2 regions of the Paenibacillus sp. FSL M8-0212 genome follow, and region 2 is predicted to be linked to the other one. Evidence: a T-box and tRNA genes for the amino acid it is inferred to sense, from the RefSeq annotation. Region 2 holds a T-box; the other holds one or more tRNA genes.
What was found. The T-box of region 2 lies ahead of trpS (tryptophan--tRNA ligase). A T-box ahead of a tRNA ligase gene usually reads a tRNA of that ligase, here a tRNA-Trp.

Region 1 (11,203 bases), 1.9 Mb from region 2:
AACCTCACCTATGGCATGCCACAGACTCATACTACGTAACGTCCAGGATGATTGATCCCAGTAGTAACGAGCCATGAAATTCTGTTTCTTCATAACGCCTTCGTCCAGATGAATCTTTTTGTTTTTTGAATAAAAGTAAGCTAAAGACGCAAGTACAATCAAAAATACAATCATTAAATTATCCAGCAATAACAGTGCCGCACCAATGCCAAGATACCGATGACCTTTGCGGGTATCCCCATTGCGGACTTGAAGCATTCCAACCGTTAACAGAATGAGTGCGGCAGCGGTCAGGAAGTTAATATTGTCATTCAATAACATCATTGTGCCAATAATCATAATGACAACTGCAAGCCATTTACTCTTTTGATTCATCCCCGCCGCACCTCCTCTGTAAGTTAATCTCTCTTTATTCAACGGAAAAGCCATACCAGGCAATGAAGTCCTGTATGGCTTAACTTTTGTTCTACCAACCGTACATTATACACGATTTATAGAATATCATATTGTCCACTAAGCGAACAGTTATTCTTTTGAAGTTCCGTTCGCTTCATTCTTGGAACCATTGCCCATTTTATTTTTGAGGGCTTGTAATTGCTGATCCACTTTGAACTGTTTTTCCACATCTACAGGATTCGTGTACGTGGATGATGTGTTGCGATAAGGTGCACGAGCTACGTCAGCTTCAGCTTCCAGCTGCATGATTTTCTCTTCCATGCGGTGGAATCCAAGTGATGCGCCGCCACTTTCGATCGAATGCAAGCTGTTGATGGAAGACATTTGTTTTTTAGCTTTTGCCATTTGTGCACGGGATACAAGTTCATTACGTTTGTTACGCATTTTGTAGAACTCATCTTTCATATCATGCAACTGTTGCAACAGATCTTTAGCTTGTGCTTCGGACTGTGCGTGCAGTTCGCTGTACTCTGTAATTTTTTGATCAAAGTAGATTTTCTCTTCCAACAATTTGCGTGCCACTTCTTCCTGACCGTTAGACAGAGCAGCTTCTGCTTGGGACTCACGTTGTACCGAAGTACGCTCCGCTTCATCCAAACGTTGTTTCATGCGACGCTCATTTGCCATTTGTTTGGCAACAGTTACCTCTGCCTCATGAATCTCAGCCTCCATATCACGCAAGTACTGGTTCAACATTACAATCGGATCCTCTACTTTATCCAACATATCATTTACCGATGCTTTCGTCATATCCTTAATCCGTTTAAATACTCCCATTTTACTTTTCTCCCTTCTCGTAACGAGATAATTTTTGGCGAAGCTCTTCAACTTCTTTTTTCAGTGCTTTTTTCTCGATATCTTTCATCATGGAATCAAGTTCACTTTCTTGCGGTGCTCCTGCTCCGTAGGCGTTGTTGTCATAAGAACGGGGACCAGATTGAGGTCTGCTGTTGAATCCAGGGCCGGGACCGAAGTTACCAGGACCTTGCTGGTTGTGATTATTTTGAAAAGGACCTCTTGGTGGCTGATGATCATAGTTGTCGTATCCTCTGCCAGGGCCTGGGCCCGGACCGTAGCCATATGGATCATAAGGCGGATACGGTTCTTTTGGTACCACCAGTGCTGCGATAAAGTAAATTAACAACGACGTGCCGCCAGTTACGAAGATACTGATAACAAAGATGATACGCAGCAGGGTGGAATCCATTCCGATGGTTTCGGAAATTCCGCCGCACAAGCCGGTTAACATCCGGTCACGCGTTGAGCGGTATAATTTGCTCATGTGCTTGCTCCTTTCGTTTACTTGTATCCTCTTACGTTGGAATCATAAGCATATGGATCAACGTGATTGGATTCCTTTGGTACCACTAATGCAGCGATGAAGTAGATCAACAATGATGTACCTCCCGTAGCGAAAATACTGATGAAGAAAATGATACGTAGCAGCGTGGTACTCAATCCGAGATTTTCAGAAATGCCGCCGATCAAACCTGTTAGCATTCGATTACGCGCCGAGCGGTATAATTTACTCATGTGACTACTCCTTTCTGTCATTGTTCAATTTCTGTCTTAAGCGTTCCAGTTCCTTATCCAGCGTAGAGGATGACATGCTGCCAGTCACTCCTGAACCATCTTGATTCATCCGCCGGATATCGCGGAGACTTTGTGCTTCATATTCGAGATCAGAGACTTGATCATCTAGTCGGTTAAACATACCGGGTACATTCTGACCGTTGTGATTACCTCTCTGGTTCATACGTTGTTGTAACTGAATCGTCTGCATACGAGCGTAGTAATATTGGCGTTTGCTGTATACATTCTGATATTCAACCTTCAGCTGGTCGATCTGTTCATCCAGCTCCTGTAATGCCGCATAACTTTGTGCATACAATTCATTGTACTGTTCCATTTTTTCCTCGTGGAGGATTTTCTCCTGCAAGGCCAGCTTAGCGAGATGTTCTTCCCCTGCTTTCAGAGCCATGGAAGCCTGTTCTTCCCGTTTGTTCACCATACCTGCTGCCTGATCGGCTTGTTGTTTCATTTGTCTGGTATGGCTTGCATATTGATGACGAAGTTTCTCGGCTTCACCGATGTCTTGGCGGGTCGAGACCAGGAACTGATCAATCAGTTTGACTGGATCCTGACTTTGCTCCAAATGTTCGTTCAGATTGGCTACGGTAATATCCCGCATTCGACGAAATACACTCATTATGTTCTGTCCCTCCTTTTCATAATCGTGAAAACTTAGTACCGACCACGACGACTGCGGTTATTGCTTAGCATTGAGATACCAAAGATGATTAACCCGATCGCGATGATCGGTCCGATCAACCATGCCAGTTTACCCATCAGTGAGATGATACCGATGATGAGAACAATCCAGCCAAGCATCACATTCCCTCGTTTAACTCCGTAGTATCCCAGTGCAATCATCAGGACCGGAATCAGATAACCCATTAAGTGTCCAAGAAGTGGAGTTAACTTTCCGAAGAGGAGTAGTGCACCCAGTGCAATCAATACAATCGCCCAGCCATTTCCCTTATTCAATCTCATAATTGTTGTTCACCACCCTTTCCATTCGTTCATTTTAATGTGTTGAGTCATTTGTTCGTTTGTTTCTTGTTTTTGTTTCCGTGTTTCTTGTTTAACCTTATGTCCTTATTCTAGGGGATTTCGCGACTTTTCAAAACAGACCGTGGACGGTTTTTCATCCTAGACTCAGGTCGGGGATCTAGTTGGACCTTTGACTGTCCCTGTATAAGACCAACGTTCCACCTAAGCTGAATAACACTCCAGATACCTTCCATTACCCGTATTCAGGCTGCCCTTTAGCCGATATCGACCTGTAGAGAGAATGATGTCCATGTCTCTATTTACGTTCACACTGCAATTTCGTTTCTCATGATTCCGTTCAGGATAGTCAGTCCAAGCCGTTTCACTAGCCTTTTCTGCAAGATCATCTGTCAGCAATCCCTTATCTCTGCCCATATACCCTCTCGTTAAATTACTTTTTTATCCAAATAAACAAATTTTAGATTGTTCTATATGTAAGCGTTTACTAAAATAGAAAGTGTTACTATTTCTAATGTCAGGGGTGGAACTGAAACTGTGCGACCAATCAGCTATCTCCATAAAATGATCATCTTCGGAATCCTGTTAAGCACTCTGCCCATTTTGTTAACTGGAATTGCCGCATTTATCTATTCATCAAACCAAACTGAGCTGCATCGTACACAGGCCAACAGACAGTTACTGGAACAAATGCAATCCAACGTAGAGCACAAACTCGCTACAGTCAGTTATATGCTTGATCAGGCCGTTCGCTCTCCAGTAACCCTCCGTTCCCTGTCTGCTTCTTCTTCATTACAAGGGAAAGGACCTTTACTTGCCGACAAGCTGCAGAGCGAATTTCAGAATATGAGGTCATGGGAACCTTTGTTAGATATTACCCTGGTGAATCAATCTCAGAATTGGCTTATTGATCATGCCGGATTATATCGTAATACGGATTTTCCACTGGCTCTTCCCATGAAGGAATTGATATCGGATACGCTAACCTCTGGATGGCAGCTCTCTCCTTCATCGGTGTTCAGCAATGATGAGCGGTCACCCGGTACAGGCTGTATCTATCATATTGCCCTTGCGAGGTCTATTCCGAATCTGAATACGTCATCCGATGCTGCCCTGATTGCGGGAATCCCTGCATGCTCATTGCAAAATACACTAGGAGAAGCCTCCTTAGGCAATGCTGCCTCAGGACTGATCATTTTGAATCGGGAGCAACGTATCTTGGTCCACCCCGATCCTGTATACATTGGACAACCGTTGTCTGCCATTGGATTACACGATGTGGATACGGAAGCCAACATAACCAAACTATCACCCATCACATTTTCAACAGGCTTTGAAAAACGGGAAGTTAAGATCGCCGATACACATTATACTCTGACGTATAGCCCTTCTACCTTAAAAGGATGGACTTATGTTCTAATCTCACCTACCAATATTCTGACACAAGAATATATCGATATCGGATTACACACCTTGTATATCAGTATCTTCTTACTTTTACTTTCATTATTACTCGCCTGGATCGGCTCCAAGCGAATGCATGTCCCGATTCGTAAACTTTTAACCCAACTTGGTGACAACCACCTGTCCAAAGAAGGAAACACGGTAGCTCAGCAATCACCACCATTTTCTGATGAGTTCGAACAGATCAGAGCAGGGGTCTCACAATTATCTGCCTCTCGCTCCCAATTAGAGAACACACTTAATGTGCATCTATTGCAGATTCGCAATCATTTTATGATGAATCTGTTCCAGGGTAAGATCCCTGTTCATACTCTTCATGACACCCTGAATGAATATGGCTACACGCATCAGGTTCGGGAATGGCAACAAATTGCTGTTATTACATTACAGGCCGATCTTGTTAATCATACAAAATATAGATCTAGTGATCGTGACCTCTTATTATTCGCTATTCAAAATATATTGGCGGAAACTGTTGTGCATAACCAACAATTGCTTCCCATTGTGCTGGAACATACGGTAGTCACGGTGATTGGGACCGTTGAACAGGATCAGTTTATTTTTTCACAGCAACTATATGTATTAACAGACCAGTTACAACAACAGATGGATAAGATTCTAACTCTTCAAGTCAGTATAGGATTCAGCCAGCCGCACAGCTCTTTATATCACATCCCTCAAGCTTACACAGAAGCCATGGAAGCACTAAGGCATCGGATGAAGCTGGGAACAGGCATTATTTTTCAATATGAGAACATAGATTATTACGCTTCCACTTGGTCCATGACCTACCCGGAATCATTGGAATATTCGTTGATCCAAGCTATTCAAAATGCGGACGAAGTCCAGGCCTCTGCTTTTTTGCAACAACTGCTTGAAGTGATCTTTGGTATGGAGGTTACACCCGAGGAGTATGAGGTGGCTCTTACGAGGCTACTCACGCATATTTTGCAAATGACTCAGGAATCCGGCATACGACTCGGACAGATCTCCCAAGGTCGTGGCTCGATGTTTCATGAACTTCATGGTTTGCAGTACGCTGCTGAAGTTGAGGATTGGTTTAACCATCAAGTCATCTTGCCCGTCATTCAGGTTTTTAAAGCGAGACAGTATGCCCAGTATCAGCATATATCTGAGAAAATGATTGCCATGATTCATCAAGATTATGATAAGGATCTGACGCTTGAGGAATGTGCTGTTAAGCTTCACTACAATGCCAACTACTTAAGTAGTGTTTTCCGCAAAGAGACAGGCTGTGCATTTAGTGAATATCTGACCAAGTACCGATTTAATATCGCTAAAAAATGGCTGGATGAGAGTGATTTAACCGTTAAAGATATCGCAGCACGGCTTCGGTACAACAATCCGCAAAACTTTATCCGATCATTTCGTAAGTGGGAAGGAATCACACCCGGCCAGTACCGGGAGCGTAAGCAGAAAGTAGAAGTGTCGAACAGAAATTAGAAAAGGAGCACGATTGTAAGTCGTACTCCTTCGGCCAGCTTGAATACCTCTCCATATGGCTCCCCTAACAGGGCTCGGACCTGTGACAACTCGATTAACCGTCGAGTGCTCTACCAACTGAAATAACAGGGAATATGCTTATGAGATCACTCTCTGAAAACGAGGTATGTGTTTTGTTTTTCGTTGTCTCGAACATCTCTAAATAAACGAGGGTCTGGTTCAAAGCGGTCGATATAAGTGCTTCAAAAAAGAGGGAGCACATAACCTGCTCCCTTCACTTACAACTTCACTTCTGCAATCTTAACTTCATATGTTTCAACCTTTCATCTTTTGGCACAGCATTGTGATGCTTGCTAGCGTCATCTTAGACGTTAGACTACATTGTCCGCCTCAATTCCCGTTTATTAGTACACGTGCCGAGCTTATCCGATTTATCGCTTATCCTTAGTACGAACTGTTTTCATATTGGGCTGTTCCAGTTGGATTAGAATTTTACCAAACCTTGCTCCGCGTGAGAAGGTCACCGTACTATCCTTGTACGTATCCCGTATATACTTCTCAGCCAGTCTGAGAGAATCTTCATCCGATGGTAACTCATACGTATTAAGCCATTCTGGCAGCTTCTCTACAACCTCTTCCACCGGTATTTCAAATGAGTTAACTTCTTTCGTAATGATCATGGTGTATGAATACCCCTTCAGATACAACAATTGTTGGATATACCCCATATCGCCGACCTTGTGTGAAGAAGTTACACCCAGTACATCCTTAAGTTCATCCATTAGTGTGTGTTCCTTCTGTCCCGCCATAGTACTTATATACACATACTTCCGGGCGCAATTAATCGCCTGCTCAATCGTTTCCCAATCCGACATTGCTGGACACATGGATGCAAATGCAAAGTCATAATTTTTCTCCCAACCCTTATCCTTAATGGAGATTTCCTCATATCGTTCGTTTACGATTTCGATATTGGATTCCAAAGATGAAGGTATCGTCTCTTTCATAAGGGAGACAAGCAACTCCGAAGGCTCAACTGCGGTCACACTTGCCCCCTTTTCCGCAAAAGGAATGGTAAATATACCTGAGGCTGCTCCAATGTCCAAAATGGATAACCCTGCAAATTCTACACCCTGATTCTCAATCCAGCCCATAATGCGCTCAGAACGCTGCTTTCCTTCTTCAGTGAACGACTGTGCATGATAATCTCTGGCCCACCGCTCAAATGCTTCTTCTGTATTAGAGGGGACGCTTTTCTTATAATAATTTGAACTTCTCGGACGATTCTTCCATGCCTCTTCCCATACAGAAAGATCAAATAACAGATCGGTATCCGATACATTTTTTCCATTAGTCACTCTACTTCACTCCTCTACATTAAAGACTTTACTTATCTACAATATACTTTATATAATCATACGTCAATCTTTAACTCTAGATTTTCTTACTGCACATAAATCGTTTCATATAAAATAAAAATAGCCCTACACATTGCATAAGCAACATGTAGGGCTATTCAATATACCGGCGAGAGGACTCGAACCTCCACGGTTTCCCACTCGATTTTGAGTCGAGCGCGTCTGCCATTCCGCCACGCCGGCATATGCTGGAGGCGCCACCCAGATTCGAACTGGGGATAAAGCTTTTGCAGAGCTGTGCCTTACCACTTGGCTATGGCGCCATATTTTTGGAGCGGACGACGGGAATCGAACCCGCGACCCTCGCCTTGGCAAGGCGATGCTCTACCGCTGAGCCACGTCCGCATAATGGCTGGGGATATAGGATTTGAACCTATGCATGACGGAGTCAAAGTCCGTTGCCTTACCGCTTGGCTAATCCCCAATAAAAAATGAAAAAACAAAGGGGCGATCGAGGGGAATTGAACCCCCGAATGCCGGATCCACAAACCGGTGCGTTAACCACTTCGCCACGATCGCCACAAAAGGTTATTTTCTAAAAGTTAATTGGCAGGGGCAGCAGGAATTGAACCCACACCAACGGTTTTGGAGACCGTTGTTCTACCTTTAAACTATGCCCCTAAAAACTGGTGGAGGATGATGGATTCGAACCACCGAACCCGTACGGGAGCAGATTTACAGTCTGATGCGTTTGGCCACTTCGCTAATCCTCCAGGATTACATGGTGCCGGCGAGAGGACTTGAACCCCCAACCTACTGATTACAAGTCAGTTGCTCTACCAGTTGAGCTACACCGGCGTATTAAATTGTTTTAAAATGGTGGCTCGGGACGGAATCGAACCGCCGACACGAGGATTTTCAGTCCTCTGCTCTACCGACTGAGCTACCGAGCCATAATAAAGTCTAATCTTAATTCCTTACACTTTATATAGGGCATCAGTGCCATACAGCAGATGTAGTGAACAGTTTGCCTCATGTAAAGATTAAATGGCGGAACCGACGGGATTCGAACCCGCGATCTCCTGCGTGACAGGCAGGCATGTTAGGCCAACTACACCACGGTTCCAGATCACTTTCTCAAGGAAAGTATAATTGCGGGGGCAGGATTTGAACCTGCGGCCTTCGGGTTATGAGCCCGACGAGCTACCGGGCTGCTCCACCCCGCGTCGTTATAAAAGTTATATGGTGGAGGCTGAGGGGATCGAACCCCCGACCCTCTGCTTGTAAGGCAGATGCTCTCCCAGCTGAGCTAAGCCTCCGAACAACACATTTATGATCATACCATAATCTTGTTGTAAAAATCAACTTCTTTTTTTGAAGTTATTATGACCCGTAGGGGATTCGAACCCCTGTTACCTCCGTGAAAGGGAGGTGTCTTAACCCCTTGACCAACGGGCCTTAATATTATGGCGGAGAGAGAGGGATTCGAACCCTCGAGACGCTTGTGACGCCTACACGATTTCCAATCGTGCTCCTTCGGCCAGCTCGGACACCTCTCCATATGGCTCCCCGAACAGGGCTCGAACCTGTGACAACTCGATTAACAGTCGAGTGCTCTACCAACTGAGCTATCAGGGAATATGCTTCAGAGATCATTCTCTGAAAACTAGATTCGAAACGAAACACGCCAATTACAACTTGCTATTGGATAAGCCCTCGACCGATTAGTACTGGTCAGCTCCATGCATTGCTGCACTTCCACCCCCAGCCTATCTACCTCGTCGTCTTCAAGGGGTCTTACATACTGGGAAATCTCATCTTGAGGGGGGCTTCACGCTTAGATGCTTTCAGCGTTTATCCCGTCCGTACATAGCTACCCAGCGGTGCTCCTGGCGGAACAACTGGTACACCAGCGGTACGTCCATCCCGGTCCTCTCGTACTAAGGACAGCTCCTCTCAAATTTCCTACGCCCACGACAGATAGGGACCGAACTGTCTCACGACGTTCTGAACCCAGCTCGCGTACCGCTTTAATGGGCGAACAGCCCAACCCTTGGGACCTACTTCAGCCCCAGGATGCGATGAGCCGACATCGAGGTGCCAAACCTCCCCGTCGATGTGGACTCTTGGGGGAGATAAGCCTGTTATCCCCAGGGTAGCTTTTATCCGTTGAGCGATGGCCCTTCCATGCGGTACCACCGGATCACTAAGCCCGACTTTCGTCCCTGCTCGACTTGTAGGTCTCGCAGTCAAGCTCCCTTATGCCTTTGCACTCTTCGAATGATTTCCAACCATTCTGAGGGAACCTTTGGGCGCCTCCGTTACTCTTTAGGAGGCGACCGCCCCAGTCAAACTGCCCACCTGACACTGTCCCCGCACCGGATTACGGTACCAGGTTAGAACCTAGATACGATCAGGGTGGTATCCCAACGTTGCCTCCACGCAAGCTGGCGCTCACGTTTCAAAGGCTCCCACCTATCCTGTACAGATCGTACCCAAATTCAATATCAAGCTGCAGTAAAGCTCCATGGGGTCTTTCCGTCTTGTCGCGGGTAACCTGCATCTTCACAGGTATTAAAATTTCACCGGATCTCTCGTTGAGACAGCGCCCAAGTCGTTACGCCATTCGTGCGGGTCAGAATTTACCTGACAAGGAATTTCGCTACCTTAGGACCGTTATAGTTACGGCCGCCGTTTACTGGGGCTTCGGTTCACAGCTTCGGATTGCTCCTAACCACTCCCCTTAACCTTCCAGCACCGGGCAGGCGTCAGCCCGTATACTTCGCCTTACGGCTTCGCACAGACCTGTGTTTTTGCTAAACAGTCGCTTGGGCCTTTTCACTGCGGCCCCCTCGTGCTATTCACACTACCGGGGCACCCCTTCTCCCGAAGTTACGGGGTCATTTTGCCGAGTTCCTTAACGAGAGTTCTTCCGCGCGCCTTAGAATACTCTTCTCGCCTACCTGTGTCGGTTTGCGGTACGGGCACCTTCACCTGGCTAGAGGCTTTTCTTGGCAGTGTGAGATCATGACCTTCGCTACTACAATTTTCGCTCCCCATCACAGCTCAGCCTTACAATGTGCGGATTTGCCTACACATCAGCCTTACTGCTTAGACGGACATCCATCAGTCCGCGTCACTACCCTACTGCGTCCCCCCATTGCTCATAACGGCTTACGGTGGTACAGGAATTTCGACCTGTTGTCCTTCGACTACGCCTTTCGGCCTCGCCTTAGGTCCCGACTTACCCTGAGCGGACGAGCCTTCCTCAGGAACCCTTAGGCTTTCGGCGGATCAGATTCTCACTGATCTTTTCGTTACTCATACCGGCATTCTCACTTGTATAATGTCCAGCGCTCCTTACGGTACACCTTCAACCCTTATACAACGCTCCCCTACCCCTGATGCAAAGCATCAAGCCATAGCTTCGGTGGTGTGTTTAGCCCCGTTACATTTTCGGCGCAGAGTCACTCGACCAGTGAGCTATTACGCACTCTTTCAATGGTGGCTGCTTCTAAGCCAACATCCTGGTTGTCTGTGCAACTCCACATCCTTTCCCACTTAACACACACTTGGGGACCTTAGCTGATGGTCTGGGCTGTTTCCCTTTTGACAATGGATCTTAGCACTCACTGTCTGACTCCCGGAAGTAAGTCTATGGCATTCGGAGTTTGACTGAGCTTGGTAACCCTTGCGGGCCCCGCACCCAATCAGTGCTCTACCTCCACGACTCTGTTTTCCGAGGCTAGCCCTAAAGCTATTTCGGGGAGAACCAGCTATCTCCGAGTTCGATTGGAATTTCTCCGCTACCCCCACCTCATCCCCGCATTTTTCAACATGCGTGGGTTCGGGCCTCCAGTGCGTGTTACCGCACCTTCACCCTGGACAGG
Region 2 (11,203 bases):
ATCATATCTTTCTGTAGCTTGTACCTTTATCATATTTTGCATTACGAAAGGAAGTTATCTTATGAATACATCACGTTCCCGTTCCGAACTTCTATACGCAGAAGCACTTGAACATATTGTTGGGGGGGTTAACAGCCCTTCACGCTCGTTCAAAGCCGTTGGTGGTGGTGCACCTGTATTTATGAAAAAAGCCCAAGGCGCCCACTTCTGGGATGTCGATGACAACCGTTATATTGATTATCTGGCCGCTTACGGTCCGATTGTTACAGGACATGCTCACCCTCATATTACGCAGGCAATTACGGAAGCTGCAGCAAATGGTGTGCTGTACGGTACCCCAACAGAGCTTGAGATCAAGCTCGCCAAAATGCTGAAAGAAACCATTCCTTCCATGGATAAAGTGCGTTTTGTAAACTCCGGTACAGAGGCGGTTATGACCACGATTCGCGTAGCCCGTGCCTACACCAAACGCAACAAGATCGTAAAATTCGCCGGATGTTACCACGGTCACTCGGATCTGGTGCTTGTGGCTGCGGGTTCTGGGCCGTCCACGCTCGGAATTCCTGACAGTGCGGGAGTTCCAGCCAGTATTGCACAAGAAGTCATTACTGTGCCCTACAATGATCTGGAAGCCCTGAAGGATGCTTTGGAGCGCTGGGGTGACGATGTTGCCGCAGTCATGGTTGAACCAATCGTTGGGAACTTCGGTATGGTTATGCCGGAGCCTGGCTTCCTGGAAGGTCTCTGTGCCATGACACGGGCCAACGGCTCACTGGTTATCTATGACGAGGTTATTACGGCTTTCCGTTTCCATTACGGTTCTACACAGACGTATGCCGGACTCGATAATCATGCGGAGATTGAACCGGATCTGACGGCTCTTGGTAAAATTATTGGTGGGGGCCTGCCAATCGGTGCTTACGGTGGACGCAAACATGTTATGGAGCAGGTTGCTCCACTCGGGCCGGCTTATCAGGCGGGAACGATGGCTGGTAACCCTGCATCCATCTCAGCTGGTATCGCATGTCTGGAGGTCCTGCAAGGCGCAGGTGTATACGAAGAGATGGAACGCCTTGCTATCGACCTGACAGCAGGTTTGCAAGCTTCTGCTGACCGTCATGGGATTGCACTGACAATCAACCGGATCCGCGGTGCGTTCTCCACCCATTTCTGTGACCATCCGGTTACGAATTATGATCATGCTCAAGACACGGATGGAGAGCTGTTTGCTTCCTTCTTCCGTCACATGCTGAACCGTGGCATTAACCTGGCTCCATCCAAATATGAGGCTTGGTTCCTGACCACGGCCCATACAGACGAGGATGTTCAGGCTACATTGGAAGCTGCAGAAGCTTCCTTCAAGGCGATGGCTCAGGAATAAATCGGATTATTTCCATTTACAATATAGCGTACAAGCTGTATGGTCGGTGGAAAACAATTCATGGAAAAGGCGTCCAACAAGTGATCAACTTGTGTGGACGCCTTTTGTTATATACGGACACTCCGATTCTTCACGTTATTTCTGCCTGATCTGAAGTTTCAAAATTTCCTCCCGGATCACCTGCATCCCTTCTTCGATTCTCTGCTTCGGCACATTGGAGATGTTCAATCGCAGCATTTGATCCTCATGCACCTGATATGTTCCCTCCGGATAATACCGTTCTGTCGTATCAACGATGACACCACGCTTTTGAAGCCGGGATAGCAGAACACGAAGCGGCATGTCGCCCGCCAAAGGCAATACGGTATGCTCCCCTCCTGTTCGAGGAGCCTCCATAAATGGAGCAAAGTCTGTATATGTGTCCAGTTGCTCATGCACCGTGTTCATCCGGGCAGCATAGCGGTTACGAATCACTTTCCTGTGATGAGCAAACATTCCGCTGTGGACATAGATCTCCAGAACAGCTTGAGACAGGACTGAAGTGTCGATATCGAGCATTTTTTTGTATGCACCAAACGATTCAATTAGAGGCGAAGGCAGAACAGCTACACCAATGCGCAAGCCTGGAAACAAAATTTTGGAGTAACTCTTCAGATAGATGACCCGGCCTTCCGTATCATATGACCATAGCGGGTCCTGTTTCGTATTGTCCTCCAGATCAGCCAGATAATCGTCCTCCACCAGATAGACATCGTACCGCTGAGCAAGCCGGATCAATCTCTTCTTCTCCGCAACAGTTAACGATGTGCCAATTGGATTGTGAAAGCGCGGCATGACATAGAAAAACTTGATATCTCCCTCAGCGAACTGACGTTCAAGCGATGCCCAGTCCAGCCCAGCCAGGGTACGTCTCACACCGGCAATCGGCACATTCAATCCACTCAGTAGCGAGGGCATATTATGATAGGTCGGTAGTTCAAGCAGTACTTTTCTCTTTCCATTGGGAAAAGACATCAATGCAAGTACAGCCAGTGCCTGTTGCACACCTGACGTGATAAAGAACTGCTCTGTTCTCGCAAACACCTGATAATCCGAAAACTGCTTCTGCAACAGCAGAATTAGCGAAGGTAATCCCTGATCCGTGCCATACATAAATAACTCTGCCTGCTTCTTCTCCATCGCCTGATCCACACAGTGACGAAAGTCTGCATAAGGGAACACCCTTGGATCGGGAGCAGCTGAAGCAAAGTCCAACGCTCCCTGCCAGTCCATGTCCTGAGCACCTGTCCCGTTCTGTACAGCATAATATCCGGATTGAGGTATGGCGTACACCAAATGCCGCTGTTCCAGCCACTCATATGCTCGAATCGCTGTACTTACACTGCATTGATATTGTTCTGCTACAACTCGAACTGCTGGCAGTCGAATGCCCTTATCCGCCCACTGGCGACGATCCTGCTGCTGCATCTGTTCCTGAATCCATTGCTTTAACGCTTCGGCAATCACTTCGTATTTTCTCAATGCACCCATCCCTCTCCAACAACTGTACCGATACAGTTTAACCTTTTATCTATTGTAGCACGATGCACCCGGCAGTATATTGAATAAGGCCAGCACATGCCTCGAACCTGACATAATTCAGGATAATGAAAGATAAAACGCTATGACTACTGTATTGGAGGAGCATTCATGAACACAACACACACTCGGGGATATGCTTATATCGCAGCTATACTGTACGCAGCTATTATAGGTCTATCTTTTCTATTTGTTAAAATGACCGTCACTGTTGCACATCCGATTGATGTGCTTGCCCACCGATTCGCGCTGTCGTTGATCGTTGTCAGCATTCCTATCATTTTTGGCTGGATCAAAATTCGACTTAGCCTTCGTGATCTGTGGAGAATTATTCCACTGGGGCTGTTATCTCCCGTTTTATTTTTTGCCTTTCAAGCCTTTGGACTTGTATCTTCCAACTCATCGGAAGCTGGTATTATTCAGGCTATGGCTCCTGTATTCACACTCGTTCTCGCTTCAGTTTTCCTGAAGGAACGCACATCCACGATGCAGAAGATGTACCTGCTTCTGTCTGTCGCTGGAGTAGTTTTTATCTTCATAATGCAAGGAAGCGGCATGTCTATAGGTAACCTGAAAGGCATTGCATTATTGCTGTTATCCACAGTCTGTTTTGCAGGGTATGGTGTGCTTGCAAGACCATTAACCCAGAAGTACAAACCAATGGAACTAACATGGGTCACATTAATGGTTGGCTGTATTGTATTTAACGCCGCTTCCCTGATCCGTCATGCTTCCAGCGGTTCCATGATGGACTACATCAAACCACTTGGAGATACATCCTATCTGGGTGCGCTCGCTTATCTGGCAATTCTCTCCACCATGATCTCCACCCTGCTCGCGAGCTATGCTCTGACCCATCTGGAGGCTTCGCAAATGAGTGTATTCAGCAATCTGTCCACGCTCATCTCCATCGTAGGAGGTGCATGGATATTGCATGAACCAGTGGGTAGCTACCACTATATTGGTGCATTGTTGATTATCGCTGGTGTGCTTGGCACCAATATGAGTGGTCGCAAACATAGGCTGGTCAGTGGAATCAAAGCGTGATATAATTCTGGAAATTGTAAACATTTGTTATCCACGATGATGAAGAGAAGTACATATGTCAGGATGCTACAGAGAGCCGGCGGCTGGTGGGAGTCGGTGCATCGGATATGTGGAAATGGGCTTCGGAGTTCCAAGTTGAACCAAGTCTGTATCCGTTCCTAGGAATACACACTTTCAGTAGGCGAGGCGGCATGTCCAGCCGTTATCCATGGACAGGATATCGATAGGCATGGAAGCTCATAAAAGAGCTCCTGGTAGATACCTCATCCGTATCCCTCAAGTGGGCCGCAACAGAGCGGCCAATGAAGGTGGCACCGCGAGGCACAAGCTTCGTCCTTTATTCTGTTCCCAACCGGGGAATGGGATAAAAGACGAAGCTTTTTTGATTTTTTTGCAGGCTGAAAGGAGGTGATGGTCGTGGAAGACGGCTGGTGGCGACAGCTCAATGTTGAAAAATCACAAAACCAAAGGAGAATAAACCATGAACAAAAACAAGGATATTATTTTGACAGGAGATCGGACTACCGGACAACTTCATCTCGGCCATTACGTAGGCAGCCTGCGCAGTCGGGTACAATTGCAGGAAGAGTACAAAACCTATATTTTACTGGCAGATGTTCAGGCACTCACCACCCACTATGATCAACCTGGCCTGATTTCAGATAGTGTTCATCAAGTCACGCTTGATTACCTCGCCGTAGGCATTGATCCGAACAAAGCTACCCTGTTCATTCAATCCATGATTCCGGAAATTGCGGAATTGACTGTGATCTTCTCCATGTTTGTTACCGTCAATACACTCCGGCATAATCCGACCATCAAGAGCGAAGCACGTGATCGCGGATATACCGACCTGTACTACGGATTTCTTGGATATCCGGTCAGTCAGGCTGCTGATATTGCATTCTGTAAAGCCACCCTTGTTCCGGCAGGGGAAGATCAGATTCCTCACATTGAGACAGCACGAAAATTGGTTCGCCGGTTCAACGAGTTATACGCTCCCATTCTCCCCGAACCCCGCATTTTGACCGGAGAGCGGCTTGGAGGACTGGATGGCGTTGGTAAGATGAGCAAAAGCATGGGGAATGCGATCTCATTAAATGCAAGTCCTGAAGATGTAAAAGCCAAATTGATCAAGGCCAAGACTGATCCTGCCCGCATCCATCGTTCTGATCCAGGACACCCGGATATCTGCCCTGTTTTTGCCTATCATCAGCTTTTCCGCAAGGAGAACGCAGACGAAATACATGCCGGTTGCAGTCAGGGGCGGATTGGATGCAAAGATTGTAAACAGATCGCAGGTGAAGCCATCAATGATCTGCTTGCTCCTTTTCGCGAACGACGGAATTATTATGAACAGCGTGATGATCAAGTGAAAGAGATTCTTATCGAGGGTACCCGTGAGGCCAGGAAAGCGGCCCGGGAAACGATGTTAGAGGTAAGAGAAGCCATGGGTATTCGTTATTTTGACTGACAGTATGAAGCGCTCCAATCCCGTTAACACTGCTGAGGACAGTCTATCGGGAAAAGGAGACCCCTCAGCATGAAACGAACACAACCTTCTTTTTTACAAGCTATGATGTTGATCATGTTGTCCGTTGGCTTGATCAGCCATGTTCTAATTATTCCTGCCCTTTTGGCTGCGGCCAAAAGGGATTCTTGGATTTCCGTCCTGTTATCAGCCGGACCATTTCTGATATTTGCGCTAATGCTCGCTTATGTCTCTCGTTTCCTCCAGCATCAAACCTTGCATGAATGGTTAACATCCCGTCTCGGCAAGCCCATTGGCATGTTATTTCGAGTTGGGAACAGCCTCTTTTTTCTGAGCGCAATCTATTTCACCCTGCACGATACCACCACTTGGGCCAAAACAAATTATCTGACAGAAACGCCAATTCTGGTAACCAGTATTGCCATCATGTCTCTCTGTGCCTATGGGGCATATAAAGGTATCCGCTCACTGGCATTTACGGCAGGATTGATCCTTCCACTAGTGGTACTGCTGGGCTTCTATGTTGCAATTGTGAACACTCAATACAAGGATTATAGCCGTCTCCTGCCTGTGTTAGAACATGGCTGGCATCCGGTGCTGAATGGCATGATTTACAGTCTTGCAGGCATGTTTGAACTGCTGTTCATCTGGTATATCCAGCCTCATCTCTCCAAACGTATACGTGTATGGCAGTATCTGATGCTCGCACTCATTCTTGTGGGACTGACTGTCGGCCCACTCATCGGGGCGATTGTGGAATTCGATCCTTTTGAGGCTGCCAAAATGAGATATCCCGCCTTTGAAGAATGGCGAATTGCCTCCTTGGGCAAATACATCGCCCAAACCGACTTCTTTTCCATCTACCAATGGCTCGCAGGCTCGTTCACCCGGATTAGTCTCGCCATGTATATTGTAGTAGAAATATGGAATATTAAGAGCTCTACCAGAAGGCTTATCAGTTGTATCTCGTTAGGTGTCTTCTTTATTCTAACTATGTTGTATCCTCTGGATGATATGACCTTCGAAAAGCTTCTGGTCGAATACATATTTCCGTTCAATCTCTTGTATCTGAGCGGACTTGCGATTATCGCGACGACGGTTGCCTTTATCCATTCACGCCATCAGAGGAGGAAACATCATGGAGCATCAAGCGATTGACACCACGTCCCATGAAACACTGCTTGCCTCTTTGAAAGAGCAGTTCAATCCATGCGCAGATGTTGTTATTCAGACCTTTCCTGTCAAAGATGAATCCGATCAGCCAGTCATTTTGCTCTATTGCGAAGGACTGGTCGACGGCAAACAAATCAATCAATTTATTATTCCCCGTCTGGAACAACACTCCCTGATCATTGAGGAATCACATCCCCACGAACTGGGATTAACCTTAAATCCGATTGAGGATCTCACTGATTCCAAGAAACTTAATCTTTTGATTTTTAGTGGACAACTACTGATCATTTTTGGTAATGGTGTGCAGGCCTGCAGTCTGGATATCGCTGATATCCCGGGACGCAGTCCAGAAGAATCAGCCATTGAAACATCAGTTAAAGGCCCGCGCGATGGATTCACCGAAGAACTCACTACCAACGTGGCCCTTATTCGCAAACGAATGAAAACATCTTCGATGTGTTATGAGAAATATGTCAAAGGTGGTCGCACCCAAACTGCCATTGGACTTCTATATGTGAAAGATATTATTAATCCAGACATTCTGAAAGAAGCACAACACAATCTGGATCAGATTGAGATTGACGGCATTCTGGGTACCTCAATCATGGAGCGAGCTGTCATGGGAGGGATTCGGAGTATTTTTCCACTCACAGATAATACTGAACGTCCTGATTTTGTCGTCGATTCCCTGTTAAATGGACGTTTTGCCGTTCTCATTGAAGGTTCTCCTGTGGCGGTCATCGCACCAACTACACTTTTCAATCAGTTGAAGTCCCCGGAAGACAAAAGCACACCTTTTTTCATCGTTACCTTCGAACGGATTTTGCGTATTTCCGGTCTGCTGATTGCCTGTTTCTTCCCAGCCTTCTACATCGGCCTGACCAGTTTCAATGTGGAACAGATTCCGCTACCTCTCTTGGCTACAATTGCTGGTACTAGAATGGGCCTGCCCATGCCGGTGACGCTGGAAGCCTTTTTAATGATTTTTATGTTCGAGCTATTTAACGAAGCCGGTCGGCGGTTACCACGTGCGTTAGGGCAGACGGTCAGCGTGGTCGGCGGACTTATCATCGGGGATGCAGCCATTCGTGCCGGGATTACATCGCCCACCATCATAGTTACGGTAGCGATCTCAGTCATCTCCAGCTATATTCTCGTGAATACCGTGCTCAGCGGGGCTACTGCACAAATTCGTATCGGAATGCTCATTATTTCTTCGATCCTTGGATTATTTGGATTTATGATCGGACTGTTCGCTCTGTTGGTACACCTCGTATCGTTGGAGTGTTATGGCGTATCCTATCTGTCACCCGTATCTCCCTACATTCCAGGAGACTTCACTCAGGCCGTATCCATGCCCCCTTCCATGAAAAAAAACAAGCGTCCAGAAGCACTTCACACCCAAGATTCCACTCGCTGGAGAAAACGGTCATGACCAGATGGATGTCCATGAGTGGCCTACTTGCGGGGTGCTTGATCCTGCTAACGGGATGCTGGGATTCCAAAGAGGTGCAAAGTATTAACTTCATCACGGCCATTGGAATAGACTATGTGGACAACCAATATATTGCGTATGCCCAGTTGATTGACTTCTCCAGTATTGCAAAACAGGAAACGCCAACTTCCCGGGAAACAAGGGATATCTGGATTGGACGGGGCGAAGGTTCAACACTGAGCATGGCTATTAACGACTTGTATGAAACATCACAGCAGCAAACGCTCTGGACTCATGTTAAAGCCATTGTTTTATCGAAAAATGCTCTGGAAGGGAAGCTGGAGGATATATTTAATACGTTGCTGCATTCAGGTCAACTGAGATATACACCCTGGATTTACGCGACAGAGCAGAACATTCCGGATGTGCTCTCCCCATCTGCGCTGCTGAACCAATCTGCCCAGACGATTGAGTTATTCGAGCCCATGAGGCTATACAAACAGCATTCCGGTTTCGAACCTATCCGGCTCCATCAGCTTCTCGATGGACTACGGGAGCCGGCTTCCGTCGTTCTTTTACCCTCGGTATCAACGAGAAACGAGACCTGGTTCAACGGCGATAAAACGCCCCCCCTTGTTAGAATGGATGGGTTTTATGTCATTTCCAATGGCAAAAGTCAGGGTAGAGTTGCAGGAGCAGACACAGATGGTACAAGATACGTAAAATATGAGCGTGTTCATCAATATCCATTGTACGTGTATGGAAATGGTGGGAAGACTCCTGATCTAACCCTGATGCTTCGTCATCCCAAGACTAGAATCAAGGCAAGGAAACAAGGAGACGGCGTCACATTCGATCTGGTTACCTCGGTCAAAAGCTCCATCACCGAAGATCATGGGGCTCCTCGGTCTCCACATGCCATGGAACAGGAAGCGGAGAAACAAATCGAATCCCAAATCCGAGATACGTTCGAAAAAACCAAGTCACGCAAGATCGATTCATACGGTCTCGTGGAACACCTCTATCGCCACAATCTGCCCTTATGGCAACAAGAGGTCTCCCAACGTGCTGACCCCCTGGAGCGTTTCAAGCTCGGCAAAGTAGAGGTCCATGTGGATATCCTTAATGCGAGCACGTATAAATACAGCGATTAAATGAAGAAAAAGAAGCCCCGTGCCTGCATTGGATGCAAGGTTACGGGGCTTCTTACCATCTCCAACTATGTTGTCGATTAGGGAAGTTATCCTAATGGATACGCCATGACACTCATCAAAGCCAATTCAGGCTGGGTCGTGTCCAAACGACTGTACTGGATGATAACGGGGATGTTGCTCGAAACCGTAATTGCATAAGGTACGCCCGTAGGAATAGTCTGCTCCCCGGATCGTAGCGATGCAGTGCGAATATGCTTCGTCCTTCTTGCTGGCACTTCAGCGTCAATACCTTCGAGTGGTTCTCTATCTTCAAAGTAAATCGTGATGTGCAGCTCCGCATCCGTTGCACTGGTGTTCAGTACACAGATGCTTTCGTGACTCTCCAGTGTGCCGCTGCTCTCAGGCGGGATGTAGCCATCCGGAATGACCCAGTAGGTGTGACCTGTCGCTGCTGAAACATTCTTACGGGCAGATGTGCCTGATTCTGTCTGGTCAGGTGTCATTGAAATACATCCTCCTTTTTTTGCGAGTGCAATATAGGTAAAAAATAAATGGGCTCGCGGGGCAGCCGCTTCGGCGGACGGATCGGGCTACAGGCCGCTGTTGGCTCGGGATTTCTATTCAATTCCCCCTCAGCAGGGGAAATCCCGCTCCAAAGGCGGACGCTTCGCTCCCTCTACCCGATTCCGCCCTTCTTCGCTGCTACGCTCGCCTGTTTTTTAAAAGATTATTGCCTTCGCTATTCGCTGGGCAACTTTTGCTGGCTCGTTACTTTGTTTAACTCGCTACAGCTTTTAAACCCTGAATAGCTCGCAGGGCAGTCGCTTCGGCGGACGGATCGGGCTACAGGCCGCTGTTGGCTCGGGATTTCTATTCATTTCCCCTCAGCAGGGGAAATCCCGCTCCAAAGGCGGACGCTTCGCTCCCTCTACCCGATTCTGCCCTCCTCCGCTGCTACGCTCGCCTGTTTTTTTTAAGATTATTGCCTTCGCTCTTTCGCTGGGCAACCTTTGCTGGCTCGTTACTTCGTTTAACTTGCTACAGCTTTTAAACCCTGAATAGCTGCGGGGCAGCCGCTTCGGCGGACGGATCGGGCTACAGGCCGCTGTTGGCTCGGGATTTCTATTCAATTCCCCCTCAGCAGGGGAAATCCCGCTCCAAAGGCGGACGCTTCGCTCCCTCTACCCGATTCCGCCCTTCTTCGCTGCTACGCTCACCTGTTTTTTAAAAGATTATTGCCTTCGCTATTCGCTGGGCAACTTTTGCTGGCTCGTTACTTTGTTTAACTTGCTACAGCTTTTAAACCCTGAATAGCTGCGGGGCAGTCGCTTCGGCGGGCGGATCGGGCTACAGGCCGCTGTTGGCTCGGGATTTCTATTCATTCCCCCTCAGCAGGGGAAATCCCGCTCCAAAGGCGGACGCTTCGCTCCCTCTACCCGATTCCGCCCTCCTCCGCTGCTACGCTCGCTTGTTTTTTAAAAGTTTATTGCCTTCGCTATTGGCTGGGCAACTTTACTGGCTCGTTACTTCGTTTAACTCGCTACAGCTTTTAAACCCTGAATAGCTGCGGGGCAGTCGCTTCGGTGGGCAGATCGGGCTGCGGGCCGCTGTTGGCTCGGGATTTCTATTCATCCCCCCTCAGCAGGGGAAATCCCGCTCCAAAGGCGGACGCTTCGCTCCCTCTACCCGATTCCGCCCTGTTTTTTTTAAGATTATTGCCTTCGCTCTTTCGCTGGGCAACTTTTGCTGGCTCGTTACTTCGTTTAACTTGCTTAATTATTTAGGGCATGAACCTACCGCAGATACATCTGCAACGGTTGCAATTGCAACTCGCGGATGGCTTCTGCCACCTGCTGGGCAAGGCGGCGGGCACCTCGTTCCTGAAAATGCGTGTTATCCTCCACGCCTGAGGGGAAGTTCACATACTCGCCTGGCAGTACCCA

Region 1: it encodes a tRNA-Trp, which carries the amino acid that the T-box ahead of trpS (tryptophan--tRNA ligase) is inferred to sense. The anticodon was not compared.

Annotation. Positions count from the first base shown of each region.
Region 1 covers NZ_JBBORP010000001.1:3,631,414-3,642,616, reverse strand. Annotated here, with positions in the region: gene liaF (cell wall-active antibiotics response protein LiaF) at 1-375, opposite strand, end outside; gene MKX68_RS16120 (PspA/IM30 family protein) at 526-1,233, opposite strand; gene MKX68_RS16115 (PspC domain-containing protein) at 1,235-1,738, opposite strand; gene MKX68_RS16110 (PspC domain-containing protein) at 1,756-1,989, opposite strand; gene MKX68_RS16105 (PspA/IM30 family protein) at 1,994-2,665, opposite strand; gene MKX68_RS16100 (LiaF transmembrane domain-containing protein) at 2,701-3,009, opposite strand; gene MKX68_RS16095 (hypothetical protein) at 3,232-3,444, opposite strand; gene MKX68_RS16090 (helix-turn-helix domain-containing protein) at 3,565-5,955, shown strand; tRNA gene MKX68_RS16085 (tRNA-Asn) at 6,012-6,088, opposite strand; gene MKX68_RS16080 (class I SAM-dependent methyltransferase) at 6,387-7,313, opposite strand; tRNA gene MKX68_RS16075 (tRNA-Leu) at 7,478-7,556, opposite strand; tRNA gene MKX68_RS16070 (tRNA-Cys) at 7,563-7,636, opposite strand; tRNA gene MKX68_RS16065 (tRNA-Gly) at 7,644-7,718, opposite strand; tRNA gene MKX68_RS16060 (tRNA-Gln) at 7,723-7,797, opposite strand; tRNA gene MKX68_RS16055 (tRNA-His) at 7,820-7,892, opposite strand; tRNA gene MKX68_RS16050 (tRNA-Trp) at 7,921-7,994, opposite strand; tRNA gene MKX68_RS16045 (tRNA-Tyr) at 8,001-8,086, opposite strand; tRNA gene MKX68_RS16040 (tRNA-Thr) at 8,096-8,171, opposite strand; tRNA gene MKX68_RS16035 (tRNA-Phe) at 8,191-8,266, opposite strand; tRNA gene MKX68_RS16030 (tRNA-Asp) at 8,362-8,439, opposite strand; tRNA gene MKX68_RS16025 (tRNA-Met) at 8,466-8,539, opposite strand; tRNA gene MKX68_RS16020 (tRNA-Val) at 8,557-8,632, opposite strand; tRNA gene MKX68_RS16015 (tRNA-Glu) at 8,700-8,771, opposite strand; tRNA gene MKX68_RS16010 (tRNA-Ser) at 8,781-8,872, opposite strand; tRNA gene MKX68_RS16005 (tRNA-Asn) at 8,876-8,951, opposite strand; rRNA gene MKX68_RS16000 (23S ribosomal RNA) at 9,018-11,203, opposite strand, start outside.
Region 2 covers NZ_JBBORP010000001.1:1,711,539-1,722,741, forward strand. Annotated here, with positions in the region: gene MKX68_RS07530 (glutamate-1-semialdehyde 2,1-aminomutase) at 62-1,381, shown strand; gene MKX68_RS07535 (aminotransferase-like domain-containing protein) at 1,517-2,911, opposite strand; gene MKX68_RS07540 (DMT family transporter) at 3,071-4,006, shown strand; T-box leader at 4,034-4,347, shown strand; gene trpS (tryptophan--tRNA ligase) at 4,488-5,480, shown strand; gene MKX68_RS07550 (GerAB/ArcD/ProY family transporter) at 5,550-6,656, shown strand; gene MKX68_RS07555 (spore germination protein) at 6,637-8,106, shown strand; gene MKX68_RS07560 (Ger(x)C family spore germination protein) at 8,103-9,260, shown strand; gene MKX68_RS07565 (sensory rhodopsin transducer) at 9,347-9,763, opposite strand; gene MKX68_RS07570 (rhamnogalacturonan acetylesterase) at 11,054-11,203, opposite strand, start outside.